One region of the Bacillus sp. Marseille-P3661 genome, then DNA from elsewhere that is predicted to be linked to it. Evidence: predicted binding sites of a transcription regulator. Region 1 holds the regulator's gene; the other holds the start of a gene.
The links. The regulator CtsR, encoded in region 1, represses protease genes until heat stress. The targets are predictions, from matches to a motif close to ATGGTCAATAAAGGTCAAACA.
Positions count from the first base shown of each region.

Region 2: clpP (ATP-dependent Clp endopeptidase proteolytic subunit ClpP) is a predicted target of CtsR. The motif match lies at 4,438-4,458, and genes of this name have one in related genera.

Region 1 covers NZ_LT965959.1:183-8,486, reverse strand. The annotation lists gene disA (DNA integrity scanning diadenylate cyclase DisA) at 1-82, opposite strand, end outside; gene radA (DNA repair protein RadA) at 86-1,465, opposite strand; gene clpC (ATP-dependent protease ATP-binding subunit ClpC) at 1,672-4,095, opposite strand; gene C1724_RS23875 (protein arginine kinase) at 4,092-5,180, opposite strand; gene C1724_RS23870 (UvrB/UvrC motif-containing protein) at 5,184-5,726, opposite strand; gene C1724_RS23865 (CtsR family transcriptional regulator) at 5,754-6,215, opposite strand; gene C1724_RS23860 (MgtC/SapB family protein) at 6,351-7,049, opposite strand; rRNA gene rrf (5S ribosomal RNA) at 8,179-8,295, opposite strand.
Region 2 covers NZ_LT965953.1:246,083-254,386, reverse strand. The annotation lists gene gap (type I glyceraldehyde-3-phosphate dehydrogenase) at 1-594, opposite strand, end outside; gene C1724_RS01130 (sugar-binding transcriptional regulator) at 713-1,741, opposite strand; gene C1724_RS01125 (glutaredoxin family protein) at 2,037-2,303, opposite strand; gene rpoN (RNA polymerase factor sigma-54) at 2,334-3,653, opposite strand; tRNA gene C1724_RS01115 (tRNA-Arg) at 3,922-3,993, opposite strand; gene clpP (ATP-dependent Clp endopeptidase proteolytic subunit ClpP) at 4,516-5,118, shown strand; gene C1724_RS01105 (IS1182 family transposase) at 6,534-7,985, shown strand; gene C1724_RS01100 (HPr family phosphocarrier protein) at 8,174-8,304, opposite strand, start outside.

The DNA.
Region 1 (8,304 bases):
TCCCTTCCCTTATCGGTGAACCTGGCGATACAAAATTAAGGATCTCGTTGTGCTTATTCCCATTCTGTTTGGCATGACCCATAGATTATCCTCCTAAGGTATACTTTAAAGCCTCAGCAACGGTAGACACACCAATTACTTGGATTCCTTTTGGGGTAGACCAACCTCCTATGTTCCTATCTGGAACTATTACTCGTTCAAACCCTAGTTTGGCAGCCTCCTGAACGCGCTGTTCGATACGCGATACTCTTCTAACCTCTCCAGTTAAGCCAACTTCCCCAAATACAACATCTGTTGGTCTAGATGGTTGATCACGAAAACTAGATGCAATACTAATCGCTACGCCTAAATCTATAGCTGGCTCATCTAGCTTTATCCCACCCGCAACCTTTAGATAAGCATCATAGCTCCCTAGCAGAAATCCAACTCTTTTCTCTAACACTGCCATAATCAGTGATACGCGATTATGATCGATTCCAGTTGCCATCCGTCTTGGATTGCCAAAGCTTGTAGGTGATATAAGTGCCTGAATTTCCACCAATACAGGACGTGTACCTTCCATCGAAGCTACAACAATCGAACCTGCTGACCCCTCTGAGCGTTCTTCTAGAAATATTTCCGATGGATTTAGAACTTCCGCAAGCCCTTCTTCCTTCATTTCAAAGATTCCCATCTCATTGGTTGACCCAAACCGGTTTTTTACTGCTCGTAAAATTCGGTACGTGTGGTGACGTTCCCCTTCAAAATATAACACCGCATCTACCATATGTTCTAACAATCTCGGTCCAGCAATAGAACCTTCTTTTGTAACATGACCAACAATAAAAATCGCAATGCCTTTTGTTTTTGCAATTCTCATAAAATGGGATGTACATTCTCTTACTTGTGAAACACTACCAGGTGCAGATTGTACCTCAGGATGATATACAGTCTGAATGGAATCGATTACGACTAAAGATGGGTTCATCTCCTCAATTGCTTTCTCAATAAACTCTAGATCTGTTTCTGATAGGACAAATAAGTTATCAGTTAATATACGTAATCGGTCTGCCCTAAGTTTCGTTTGTTTAGCTGATTCCTCACCTGATATATATAAAACCCTATGGTTCAAACTCGCAAGCTGGGCTGATATTTGTAATAAAAGTGTAGATTTTCCTATACCCGGATCACCGCCAACCAACACTAGTGAACCAGGAACAATTCCCCCACCAAGCACACGGTCCATTTCTTTGAAATTAGTATGCACTCGTGGTTCACTTATAGATTCAATTGAAGTAATCGATTGTGGTTTATTTATAACTGTGGATGCAGCTGCTGTAACAAATGATTGTCTTCTAGATGGTCTTGTAATCTCCATTTCTTCAACCATGGTATTCCATTGATTACAACCTGGACATTTACCCATCCATTTGGGTGATTCATAGCCACATGATTGGCAACAAAACTTTGTTTTTTTCTTGCTCATCGAAAAAACCCTCTCATATTAAGTTACAATTATTTATTAAGAATTATGATACCATAACCGAATTTGAATTAGAAAAACCGAATATTTGCTACTTTTTAAAGCTTTCTACTGTTATATAGAAAAAGAAGACGCCGAAGATGCGTCTTCTTTTTCATGTATGAATAAATATTTATGCAATTTTATTCTATGATCTATACTTAACTATTTTATTCGGCCCTTACAACAAATTCGTTATCTTCGATGTCTAGTGTAACTTTTTTACCTTTTTCGATCGTACCTTTTAATAGCTCTTCAGACAAACGATCTTCAACATGCTTTTGTAATGCACGTCTTAATGGTCTCGCACCATATTCAGGATCAAAGCCTTCATCAGAAATTTTTTCTTTCGCAATATCAGAGATTACAAACTCAATATCCTGTTCTTTAAGACGTTTAATTAATTCATTTGCCATTAACGTCACAATTTCATTAATATGTTGTCTTTCTAATGAGTGGAAGACGATAATTTCATCAATACGGTTTAAGAACTCAGGTCGGAATGCCTTTTTAAGGGAATCCATTACCTTTGATTTCATATCTTTGTACTCTTGACCCTCTTGAACATTAAAGCCCACATACTTGTTACGCTTTAACTCACTAGCGCCAACATTCGAAGTCATAATAACGATTGTATTACGGAAATCCACAGTACGTCCTTTTGAATCTGTCAGGCGGCCATCTTCTAGCACTTGAAGTAAAATATTAAATACCTCTGGATGCGCCTTTTCAATTTCGTCTAACAAAATAACCGAATATGGTTTACGACGTACTTTCTCGGTTAATTGACCACCTTCTTCATGACCTACATATCCTGGAGGTGAACCAACTAAACGCGATGTTGCGTGCTTTTCCATGTACTCTGACATATCTATGCGGATAAGTGCATCTTCATCGCCAAACATGGATTCTGCAAGAGCACGAGCTAGCTCTGTTTTACCAACCCCTGTTGGACCTAAGAAAATAAAGGAACCAATTGGACGTTTTGGATCTTTTAGGCCAGCACGAGCCCGGCGGATAGCTTTTGCAACGGCTTTTACGGCTTCATCCTGCCCAATTACACGACCATGTAAAATCTCTTCCATATTTAAAAGGCGGTCAGTTTCAGCCTGAGCTAATTTAGAAACAGGAACACCCGTCCAAGCTGAAACCACTAGTGCGATATCTTCAGTTGTAACTTCTGAATTCTCTTGCCCTTGTCTTTCCTTCCATTCCTTCTTCGTTTTTTCTACATCTTCACGAAGACGTTGCTCAGTATCGCGTAATGATGCAGCTTTCTCAAACTCTTGGCTTTGTACTGCTGCGTCTTTTTCTTTACGAATTCCCTCTAATTTTTGCTCTAACTCTTTTAAGTTAGGTGGTGCTGTATATGAGCGAAGACGTACCTTTGCAGCCGCCTCGTCAATTAAGTCTATCGCTTTATCAGGAAGGAACCGGTCAGAAATATAGCGATCTGATAATTTTACAGCTTCATCGATAGCATCATCCGTAATCGTAACGCGATGATGGGCTTCATAGCGATCTCGCAAACCTTTTAAAATCTGGATGGCTTCTTCTTGCGTTGGCTCGCCCACTTTAATTGGCTGGAATCGACGTTCTAACGCTGCGTCTTTCTCAATATATTTACGGTACTCATCAAGTGTTGTCGCACCGATACATTGTAACTCACCGCGAGCTAATGACGGTTTTAAGATATTTGATGCATCGATAGCGCCTTCCGCACCACCTGCACCAATTAAAGTATGCAATTCATCTATAAACAAGATGATATTCCCTGCTTGGCGAATTTCATCCATTACCTTTTTCAAACGGTCTTCAAATTCACCACGGTACTTGGTTCCCGCTACAACTGTACCCATATCTAATGTCATAACACGCTTATTTCTTAAAATTTCGGGCACTTCGTTTTGAATAATTTGCTGCGCTAGCCCTTCAGCTATCGCTGTTTTTCCAACCCCAGGTTCACCGATTAACACAGGATTATTTTTAGTACGGCGGCTTAAAACTTCTATTACACGTTGAATTTCTTTTTCCCTTCCAATAACAGGGTCAAGACTTCCTTCACGTGCAATTTGTGTTAAATCCCTCGCAAGGCTATCCAGTGTAGGTGTATTCGCATTTGTTGCTGTTCCACCTTGATGCCCTGAAGATGATGACTCATTACTGCCTAATAGCTGAAGTACTTGTTGTCGTGCTTTATTTAAGCTTACTCCAAGATTATTAAGGACACGAGCAGCTACACCTTCGCCTTCACGAATTAAGCCTAATAATATATGCTCTGTTCCCACATAGGAATGACCTAACTTACGGGCTTCATCCATCGATAATTCGATAACCTTTTTTGCTCTAGGTGTATAATGAATTGTTTGCGATGCTTCTTTACCTCTGCCAATCAGCGCTTCAACTTCCTCTTGAATTTTTTCAGGTCCAAGATTTAATGCCAATAAGGCTTTTGCCGCAATTCCTTCACCTTCTCGAACTAAGCCTAATAAAATATGCTCAGTCCCAATATTGCTATGTCCTAAACGGACCGCTTCCTCTTGTGCAAGTGCAAGTACCTTTTGTGCTCGTTCTGTAAACCTACCAAACATCATTTACCATCACTCTCCCAACGAATCGTTTCTAATCTTAATCGCTCTCTTATTAGAGTTGCTCTTCTTATGTCTCTCTCATCAGGTGTAAGCTTTCTACCAGCATATTGCTGTAAAAACCCTGGTTGGGTTAAAATCATTAATTCATTTAAAATCGAACGTGAAATATTTTTAATGAATCCTAAATCAATCCCCAATCGCAAATCTGATAAACTTTGAGATGCTTCAGTTGATTGGATTATACGACTATGCGCCAATGTTCCATAGGAACGCCACACTCTGTTTTCCAGTTGGATCGATGATGTTTTAACTAGCATATCTCGAGCAGTTCGTTCTTGCGCAATAACCTGCGCAACAACACTTTGGAGATCCTCAACGATATCCTGCTCAGATTTGCCTAATGTAATTTGGTTAGAAATTTGAAAAATATTACCTTGTGCTTCACTACCCTCACCATAAATGCCTCTAACAACTAAGCCTAGTTGGCTGATTGCAGGCAGTAATCTATTAATTTGATGTGTTAGCACAAGAGCAGGTAAATGCATCATGACGGATGCTCTCATCCCTGTTCCAACATTTGTTGGACAACTAGTAAGATACCCCCGTTTTTCATCAAATGCAAAGTCTACCCTTTCTTCAAGTAAATCATCCACTTGATTTGCAACCTTTAGAGCCTCTTTTAATTGTAAACCTGGAAATAAGCATTGGATCCGGATATGGTCTTCTTCATTAACCATCACACTTACTTCTTCATTTTCTGATAAAATGACAGCACCTTTTTCAGATACTTCTGCAAGATGTGGACTAATAAGATGCTTTTCCACTAAAACCCGTTTTCCAATTGTCTCTAGATTATCCATCTTAATCATTTCGAGATTGCCAACTTCAGCAAAACTTTGATTTGATATAGACTCTTCTATTCGTTCGACCACTGTTGTAAGTGAGTCAATTGATGCTAAGGTTGGAAACACTATATCCTTTAAGTTTCGGGCCAAGCGAATTCTGCTGCTTAATACAATATCGCTATCTTGACCATCTTCATTCATCCAAGGGCTAATAGCTTGGTTTATGAACTTTTCAAGTGACATAGACTATTGCTCCCCCTCTCTATGCTCACCTAAATGTTGCTCTAAGGAACGAATTTTATCTCTTAATTGTGCAGCATTCTCAAATTCCTCATTTTGAATCGACTTCTGCAGCGCTTCCTTTAGCGTAGAAATTTCTTTTGCAATATGAAGACTTCCGCCAATTCTTTTTGGAATTTTACCAGCATGTGATGTGTTTCCACCATGTACTCGTCTTAAGATAGGATCAATTTTTGATTGAAATTCCCTATAACAATTGGAACATCCGAAACGACCTATTTTAGAGAATTGCTGAAAAGTTAATCCACAGTTAGAGCATTGTAGTGCTTGTAAGCTCTCAAAGTTTTTATTTGCTCCTGCTAAAGTTGTTGGGTAATCTATATTAAGTAACCCTGAAAGAAGGCTATTAATAGAGAATTCGCCACCGGCTATCATTTCACCTTTTTCCCGCGCACATTGTTCACATAAATGTGTTTCAGTTTTTTTTCCATTAATTATTTTAGTAAAATGGAGTGATGCAGGGTTTTGGTGACATTCTTGGCATTCCATACTTACACACCTCTCCCGATATAAAAATTACTTATATTTTAATGTTTGAAGCATCGCTTTTAAGATAACAGTCCGGAATTCATCACGCTCAGGTAAATCTAATAAAAGTACATCTCTATCAATTGCACTTAAAATTAACTTTGCTTCTCTTCTAGATACTGCACCTTCCTCTAAAAGTCTTGCAACAATACTTTCAGCTGTTGATTGAGTAATTCTTCGTGGTATTAGATCGAGCATCTGATCAATTAAATGGGCATGATTATCTGTTTGAACTTTAATAATTCGAATGTAACCTCCGCCACCTCGTTTACTTTCAACAATGTATCCTTTTTCAATCGTGAATCTTGTATTAATTACATAATTAATTTGTGAGGGGACGCATTGAAATTTCTCAGCTATTTCACTTCTCTTAATTTCAACTGCATTTTCATTACTTACATGTAGTACTTTTTTCAAATACTGTTCAATAACATCAGAAATATTACGCATGATCCCTCCCCTTCCTCTGACTTTGACTTTCTTTGACCATGTATATATATTATATAGTCGATTGCATAATGTTTTCAACTAATTCGTTTTTAACATACTAATATCTTTTCCAAATTTTTTACATTACAAACTACATTAAAAGATTCTATATACGAAAGGTAATTGTGAAATTTCGTCGATTATCATTGCTTTTTTATCTTTATTTGCAAGTTTAACCTCAATTACATATTTTTTTAATGAGGGACTTATTTCAGATTCTTTATGTGTTTCAATCGAAAAACGTTTTAATGGTACCTTTCGATCTTCAATTATTTTTATGATTTCATACAGGTCATTGCTATTTTTATCGACGACAATATGTAATGAATGTGAGTTATTGTTCTGTAAGAAGCGATGCTCAAATTTGTTTAAGAAGATTAAACTTAATAACACAACAATCGTTGTCAGCAATGCAGGTGCAAACATACCTACTCCCACTATTAAGCCAATTCCTGCCACTACCCAAATAGAAGCAGCAGTTGTTAATCCTCTGACTGTAGCACCTTTTACCAAGATAGTACCAGCCCCCAAAAAACCAATTCCACTGATGACATAAGAAGGTATCCTCGCAGGATCAAATCTTATATTTTCACTGCTATCAATGTAATTATTAAAGCCATACAATGACATTAGCATCATTAAGCAAGACCCAATCCCAACAAGCAAATGTGTTCGAAAACCTGCAGGGTGATTTTTTATTTCTCGCTCGAATCCAATTATTCCGCTTAAAAAAGCAGCAAAAAAAATTCTCGCTGTCATTATTTCAAAGTTATCTCCAAGAAATTGTTCTAACATGGACACTACCCTCCCTTAAAGTAATGTACCCTTGTCTAAAAAGTTATAAGCATGTATTTTCATTGTATTAGAACTGAAGACAATTCATGCTAAAATAGCTTAAAAATTTGGATAAGCTTTATGGTCTTTTGTTCTCGCTTTGGAATGGACTATTTCAGTAAATATTGTTTAATAAATAGACAATTTCTATAGTGTTGATTAACTATTTAAATTGTTATATTTAACAATATTCCCTTTAATAAAATTTTGTCGATATTTCACTAAATTTGTGTTTCGAAGGAGTAAATGTATAATGTGGATAAATATGTGGATAGATACTGATAGTTAGTTATATTTGCTATTCGTTGGAGAGTTTTTGAATGCACTTTTTTATTTTTGGTTCCTCTTCATTGGACTTATGAAGGGGTTTCTCTCATTGTCTTCTACTCCGGTTCCTCTTCATCCGCCTTATGAAAGGGTTTCTCTCGTTGTTTTCTACTCCGGTTCCTCTTCATCCGCCTTATGAAAGGGTTTCTCTCGTTGTTTTCTACTCTGGTTCCTCTTCATCCGCCTTATGAAGGGGTTTCTCTCGTTGTTTTCTACTCCGGTTCCTCTTCATCCGCCTTATGAAGGGGTTTCTCTCGTTGTTTTCTACTCTGGTTCCTCTTCATCCGCCTTATGAAAGGTTTTATACCAATAAATAAGCATCCTTCCCCCTTGGTCGGTTTTTAACATAAATCAAAGCTAATTCTTTATGTCAGTAACAAGTTAACACAAACTAAAAAAATCCGTAAAAGCTGTGGATAACATTTTAAATATTATCAAATAGGTTATCCATAACTGTTAATAGAACTGTCGAATTTTGTTGATAACATAAATGGTATTAAAACGATTAAACTTATTATCATTTAATTTTTACAAGCTAATTACATATTCTCTATGCTTTTTTCGATCTAAGCACAATTCTCCGTTCGTCACCTGCGCTAGCTCCGACCCGTGGTTATTATAGCCTTAGGTTCTCTTTTTATCTTCATTCTCCTTACACTTGGGCTAGATACTGCTTTATTCAATTCTATTGTTGGAAAATCTCCAGTTTTAATTAAGTTTTTAAATGCAAAAAAGAGCAGCATCTCTGCTACTCCTTGTTTTTGCTTGGCAACGTCCTACTCTCACAGGGGGACAGCCCCCAACTACCATCGGCGCTGAAGAGCTTAACTTCCGTGTTCGGAATGGGAACGGGTGTGACCTCTTCGCTATCGTCACCAAACATATTATA
Region 2 (8,304 bases), on a different contig from region 1:
TGCACGACGATAATCTTTATGTGGTAAATCCAGAATTTGTTGATCATTTGTATATGAGTGTACAGTTGTCATCATACCGCGCTTTAAACCGAATTGGTCATTTAAAACCTTAGCAAATGGAGCAAGGCAGTTTGTTGTACAAGATGCATTTGAAATAACATGGTGGCTGCCAGCATCATATTTATCATCATTAACGCCCATAACGATCGTGATATCTTCATCACTTGCAGGAGCAGAGATGATCACTTTCTTCGCACCAGCTTCAAGATGTTTTGCTGCATCTGCGCGTTTCGTAAAACGTCCAGTTGATTCAACAACAACATCTACACCAAGATCGCCCCAGCCAAGTGCAGCTGGATCACGTTCAGCTTTAACAGTAATTTCTTGTCCATTCACAATAAGGTTATTTCCACTAACTTCAACCTTTGCTTCAAACGTTCCATGAACTGTGTCATATTGAAGAAGGTGCGCTAGCATATTAGCATCTGTTAAGTCGTTAATTGCTACAATATCTACATTGGGATTTTTTAATGCTGCTCTGAATACGTTACGTCCAATTCTACCAAATCCATTAATACCAACTTTAACTGCCATGTGTATTCCTCCTTAAAATGAAAACCTATCTTTTTTATATTTGTGGCTGGTTAAACTTTCCTGTTGATTTACGCTCCAATCAACACCATTCAACAATAAGTTTTAACATAGCCATATTTTAAAGGGATGAATCCCTAATTAATACTTGAGCTGCCCCCTCATCTGTTATGAGAGTTGTATTTTGTCCTTGTTTCATAAATGCTGAAATTGCATTCGCTTTTGAAGCGCCGCCTGCCACCGCTATTACAAATGGAATATTCTTAATATCTTCAAGTTGAATACCGATTGTACGAACCTTATGAATAATATCTCCCTTAGCGTTAAAATAATACCCAAACGCCTCGCCTACTGCGTCTCCATCCATAATATGCTGAAAAATATCAGCGGGTGTTTTGCGACGATTTGCCATTGTCATAGCGTCCCCAACTCCATGGACAACCATGCTTGAAGATTTGATTAAATCTAGAACTTCTTTAATTGAGGGCTCTGAAGTTAGTGTTGTGTATGCCTCTTCACTTACTTGATCAGGTACATGTAATAACCGATAGTGTCCAAGTGTTTTTTCAGCCATTTTTGCACAAATTGTATTAGCTTGATTTTCTACTTGTTCTCCTAAGCCGCCTCTAGCAGGTACAAATAAAAGTTCGCGATTTTTTGGATCTGGTTGCATCATTTCTGCTACGTTCGCCATGGTCGAGCCGCCTGTAACTGCAATTATATTGTTCGCAACATAGCTTTCCTTCATTCGAATTGCACATGCTCGACCTAATTCTTTTTTCACTAATTCATCTTGGTCGCTATCACCAGCAACGATAATTACCTCTTGCAGATTCAATTTTCTTTTTAATGTATCCTCTAAATCCTTAATCCCTGATACTTCTTTCATAATTTGTTCGAGCTGTCGTACTAATTGAGCTCCTTCAATTGTGAGACTCATTCCACTTACAGAGATATCAAGAATACCTTGATCTTTTAGAAAATTAACCTCACTTCGCAAAACTCGCTCAGTTATTCCTAAATGTGTAGCCAGAATTCGCCTGCCAATCGGCTGCATCAATCTCACATATCTAAGAATTTGATAACGTTTTTGCATGACTTCGAGTAAATCGGGTAACAATTTTTGTTGAATCTTTAAAATTGAATCCATCTGATAGCGTCCCCTTTATTGCACTTTTTACCAATACGGACGTATAACGTCCCACCTAGACATATTGTGTCCCAGTTAAGGTAAAAAAAATCGCTCCTGCTATTTACATATTGTAACAGGAATGATTTTACTGTTCAAGTAAAATAAAGTGAAACTTCCATCAATGGTTTTTCCACTGATGGTTAGTACCTAAAGGTATGACCTAAAGGCCCTTAAACTAATCGGAGTTTACGGGCAGTTCCCCCCACCATCTTCTAGGATACACAGAATCTTATGGTGGGGGGCTTACTGCCCGTTATAGGTGGGATATATTTTTTTTAGAAAGAAAATAATCTTCAACGATCTCTTTACTAATAATCCCATAATCAACTTCATCGCCATCAATTTCTACAACTGGAATCATAATTTGATATTTTTCTAGCAATACATCATCTTTATATATATCAATATCCTCAATTTTAAGGTTGTATGTTTCGCTTAATTCAAGCAACACTGCTTTTCCTTTGTCACATAATGGACAGCCTATTTTCGTATAAAAATTAACGTGAACTTCTTTGCTCATAGCTATCTCCTAACTAGAAGGTCTACAATATCATTCATAGCGCTTTCTACCTGCTGATGAAAGAATGCCTAGTTGGTCACGGTATTTCGCAATCGTACGCCTAGACACATTAAATTGATATTGCTCTTTTAGTATAGTAGCTATTTTTTGATCGGACAATGGCTTCTGTTTATTTTCCTGATCAACGATTTCTCTAATCGCCTCTTTTACTGCCGCTGATGATGTATCATCCTCGTCATTTGTTTGAATGCTCGATGTAAAAAAGTACTTCAGTTCAAACACGCCCTGTGGTGTTTGAACATACTTTCCATTCACGGTCCTGCTGACAGTTGATTCATGCATATCAATTTTAGCAGCAATATCTTTTAACGTAAGTGGTTTTAAATAGGCTCTACCTTTCGTAAAAAATTCACGCTGTACCTCAATAATTGCAGCCATTACTTTTTCCATCGTCATAAAGCGCTGCTCGATTGCTTTTTTGATAAAATTAAATTGATCCCAGTGGCCTTTTATATAAGAGTCGATTTCTGAATGACCAGAAATACGCTGTTCATAACCCTGTTCGAGCCGTATTGTTGGGATTACCTTATTATTTATAATAATCTTAAAGGTACCGTTCACTTCTTTAATCGTCATGTCAGGGATGATGTACTGTGAATGATTATTACTAAATAATGCTCCAGGTCGTGGATTTAATGTCTGAATAAAATCAAAAATTCCCTGGATCTTTGTAATAGGTACATCTAACTCCTGACTGATTTTTTTCCACTTACGATTTGCCATCTCATTCAAGTAGTCACTAACTATTTTTTCAGCCAGTTCATTTCGTTCAGGTAAATCTCTCAATTGTATCAGTAAGCATTCTTGCAAATTCCTGGCCCCAACTCCAAGCGGCTCACATTGCTGCATACGGTATAGAAGCATTTCAACTACCGGTTCAGGTGTGTGAAATTTGTCTGCTACATCCTGCAAGTTTCCTGTAAAATAGCCATTATCATCAACGGATAGCACAAGATGCTCTAACACTTCTTTTTCATGCACACTAAAGCGCATTATCGCTATTTGGTTTAATAAATGTTCATGTAGTGAGTTACTAGTTTGATCTGCAATATTTAGGATCATTTTCTGTTTCTCATCGCTGTCTGTACTTTTAAAATTAGGCGATTTACCTAGTAGGCTTACCGTTGGGTTAGAAATAGATTCCATATCAAGGAGCGGATTTTCAACGGCTTGCTGCTGTAAAAATTGATTTAGTTCAGCGGAGGAATATTGAAGTAAAGATATAGCTTGTCGCAGCTCTGTTGTCATTACAAGTTTAGTAGTCTGGTGTTGAATAAGCTCTTGTTTCATTTACTTTCTCCTTCCTGAACAGTTTCTAATAATATTTTATCATTCGTTTATAATTTTGTGAACATTCAGAATGAAAACGTTTTCCTTTTTGAGTGATATGTTTACACTTAATCTTGGAGTATCACATCCTGTATGACTTTGAATCTGGAGGACTGGGCGCTGGAGATGGATTTCTATAACTTTATAAAGTTAACCACATAATAGCTAAAAAAAGGCACTGAAAACGTTGAAGCAGCAACGTTTCAGTGCCTTTTTCTTCTAAAATTTACGCCCTCGGAGGGAATCGAACCCCCAGTACAAGAACCGGAATCTTGTGTGTTATCCATTACACCACGAGGGCAAAACAGTTTTAACCGTGCGAATTTTATTATAAGGAAGATCTTAAACTTTTGCAAGTAAAAACGAAAAAAGGATGGCAAACCACAATGAATACGCATCTTGAGATAAACCAACGTCTTTATCCAACAAAAAAGGATTTTTGTACTCAAATCTCGAAATATACAGTATATGCAAATTAGCATATGTTGCTAACATCGCCTTATTCGGGTAAAGTAATTTGGTGTACCAACTGGCTACATAAAATTTTTAGTATAAACTGTACAACCAGCACATAAGCATAGGTATAGCAAGGATTTCGCACACTGTGTTAACTGCTATAAGTGTTTATCGATGCTACTAAAAATTTAATGAAAACTGCAAGTAAAGACATAGCCATAGGTTTAAATCCCGTTAAATAAGGCTATGCTGAAAAAATGTGAAATAGTATAAAATCGGCAAAGCTTACTGTTTGACCTTTTTTGACCTTATATGTATTATAAGTACATAAGAGACTATTGGATACAAGGAGGAACTTATTATGAACATGCATTTAATTCCAACTGTTATTGAGCAAACAAACCGCGGAGAAAGAGCATACGATATTTACTCTCGACTTTTAAAAGACCGCATCATCATGCTTGGAACTGCAATCGACGACACAGTAGCAAACTCAGTTGTTGCACAATTACTATTCTTGGCTGCAGAAGATCCAGATAAAGACATTTCTCTATATATTAACAGCCCAGGTGGTTCGATTACAGCTGGTATGGCTATTTACGATACAATGCAGTTTATTAAGCCTGATGTTTCTACAATTTGTATTGGTATGGCTGCATCAATGGGTGCTTTCCTATTAACTGCTGGTGCAAAAGGCAAGCGTTTCGCTTTACCTAATAGTGAAGTTATGATTCACCAACCACTAGGCGGTACGCAAGGACAAGCAACAGACATCCAAATCCATGCAAAACGCATTATCCAAATGCGCGAAAAATTAAACGAAATCATGGCTGAACGCTCTGGTCAACCGATCGAAGTAATCAACCGCGATACAGAACGCGATAACTTCATGAGCGCTGAACAAGCAAGAGAATATGGTTTAATTGACAAAGTAATTACTACAAGCGCTGCAACTGAAACTAAAAAGTAATCAATGTAATTGGCTCCTGTTGTTAAAACAGGAGCTATTTTATTTGAGTTCTGTTTTTGGATTCGCGATGAAGAGGTTTCGTGCTACTTTTTTAGTGCTGTTTCCTCTTCATCCTCACTATGAAGAGGTTTTAAGCTACTTTTTCCATGCTATTTCCTCTTCATCAGCGCTATGAAGAGGTATTCGGCTATTTTTTCCATGCTGCTTCCTCTTCATACGCACTATGAAGAGGTTTTTGGCTACTTTTTTCTTGCCGTTTCCTCTTCATCCGCGCTATGAAGAGGTTTTCGGCTACTTTTTTAGTGCTGTTTCCTCTTCATCCACACTATGAAGAGGTTTCGTGCTACTTTTTTGATGCTATTTCCTCTTCATCCGCACTATGAAGAGGTTTTCAGCTATTTTTTCCATGCTGCTTCCCCTTCATCAGCCTTATGAAGAGGTTTCATGCTACTTTTTCGATGCTTTTTCCTCTTCATCCGCACTATGAAGAGGTTTTAAGCTACTTTTTCCATGCTATTTCCTCTTCATACGCACTATGAAGAGGTTTCATGCTACTTTTTCGTTGCTATTTCCTCTTCATACGCACTATGAAGAGGTTTCCGGCTACTTTTTTGATGCTGGTTCCTCTTCATACGCACTATGAAGAGGTTTCGTGCTACTTTTTCGATGCTTTTTCCTCTTCATCTGCACTATGAAGAGGTTTCGTGCTACTTTTTCAATGCTATTTCCTCTTCATCCGCACTATGAAGAGGTTTTCGGCTACTTTTTCAATGCTGGTTCCTCTTCATCAGCCTTATGAAGAGGTTTTAAGCTACTTTTTTGATGACTTTTCCTCTTCATCCGCACTATGAAGAGGTTTTCGGCTATTTTTTCCATGCTATTTCCTCTTCATCAGCGCTATGAAGAGGTTTTAAGCTACTTTTTCGTTGCTTTTTCCTCTTCATCCGCACTATGAAGAGGTTTCATGCTACTTTTTTAGTGCTGTTTCCTCTTCATACGCACTATGAAGAGGTTTCGTGCTATTTTTTCGATGCTATTTCCTCTTCATACGCGCTATGAAGAGGTTTCCAGCTGCTTTTTCAATGCTATTTCCTCTTCATCAGCGCTATGAAGAGGTTTCATGCTACTTTTTCGTTGCTTTTTCCTCTTCATCCGCACTATGAAGAGGTTTTCGATAACTTTTATCAATACCGTTTCCTTTCATCAGCCATAATAATAAAGTAACAGGCCTTGAACATACTTGATTGAACTCTTTGACTCATTAATTTATCAGCAAAACAAAAATAGGCCCCCGATTTTATCGAGGGCACTGAAAAAGTCCTTAAAATTTTAAAAAGGTATAATTCTCATATATTTGAGGAATTATACCTTTTTTCTTGTATAATTATAGTATCAATTTCAAGTGGGTGGATTGGATGATACAAAAACAAGAGATGATGAATTTAAGTCCATATATGCAAATTTATGATTTGGTTGTTCCAAAGGATAACCTTCTACGCAGAATAAACGATCTAATCGATTTTTCATTTGTTTATGAAGAACTTGAAGATAAATATTGTCATGATAATGGACGCAATGCGATCCACCCTATTCGTATGTTTAAATATCTATTGTTAAAATCCATTTACAATATATCCGATGTTGATATTGTTGAACGTTCAAAGTATGATATGTCGTTTAAATATTTTCTTGATATGGCACCAGAAGACCCAGTGATTGAACCAAGTTCTTTAACGAAGTTTCGGAAATTACGTTTAAAAGATATTAATCTTTTAGATTTACTGATAAATAAAACTGTTGAAATTGCAATTGCTAAAGGCATTCTAAAAAGTAAATCTCTCATTGTGGACGCCACACATACAGGAGCTCGTTATAATCAAAAATCAGCAAAAGAAGTTTTGATGGACCGATCGAAATTACTTAGAAAGACGATTTACCAAATAGATGTAAATATGAAATGTAAATTTCCAAGCAAAACCAATTCTGATGTATTAGAAGATCAGATAGAATACTGTCAAAAACTAGTTAAGGTAGTTGAAAAGGAAGAAATACTTTGTGAGTATCCAAAAGTTAAAGAAAAATTAAATCTTTTAAAAGAGACATTGGATGATGATATAGAACATTTACAACTTTCACAAGATGAAGACGCGAAGATTGGGCATAAGTCGGCGGACTCTTCCTTTTTTGGTTATAAGACACATATAGGTATGAGTGAAGAAAGAATTATTACTGCAGCAACGGTAACAACTGGTGAAAAAAATGATGGAAAACAATTAGAGACTATAGTGGAAAAAACGGTACGTGCAGGAATGAAAGTTAAGACTATAATTGGAGATGCAGCTTATTCAGAAAAAGGAAATATTGAGTATACCAAAAACAATGGAATAAAGTTAGTAGCTAAGTTGAATCCAGCAGTTACGCAGGGCTGCCGAAAAAAAGAAGATGAATTTGAATTTAACAAAGATGCAGGAATGTATGTCTGCAAGGCTGGGCATATGGCAATTAGAAAAGCACGTCAAGGGAAAAAGTGTGTATCAACTAATCAAGTTGACACTTATTATTTTGATGTGGAAAAATGTAAGATATGTCCTTTGAAGGAAAGTTGTTACAAAGAGGGCGCTAAGAGTAAGAGTTATTCTGTATCGATTAAATCCGATGTACATACAGAACAAATGAACTTTCAAGAAAGTGAATATTTTAAAGAAAAGTCGAAAGAGCGCTACAAAATAGAAGCTAAAAATAGTGAATTGAAAAACAGACACGGGTATAATGTTGCAAAATCCTCGGGTCTAATTGGCATGGAGATGCAAGGAGCAATGGCAATATTCGCAGTAAATTTAAAAAGAATACTGAAGTTAATGGATTAAGTAAAAGAATCATACAGTCAAAATATCAAAAAAAGACGACTCAATAAATTCAGTTTTTGAATTTGAGTCGTCTTTTTCTGTCTGTTATCCTTGATACTTTGAAAAACCGTCAGGTTTTTCAGTGCCCCCGATTTTATCAGCGCCTATTTTTCACTACTTTGTTCAGTTTAACACAAACACAGTTACTATTATTCTTTTTCAACAAACTGACTTAATGCATTAACTGCTTCTTTTTCATCGTTTCCATCAGCGATTAACTTAACTTCTACTCCAGATCCAACCGCTAAACTCATTAACCCCATAATGCTTTTAGCGTTTA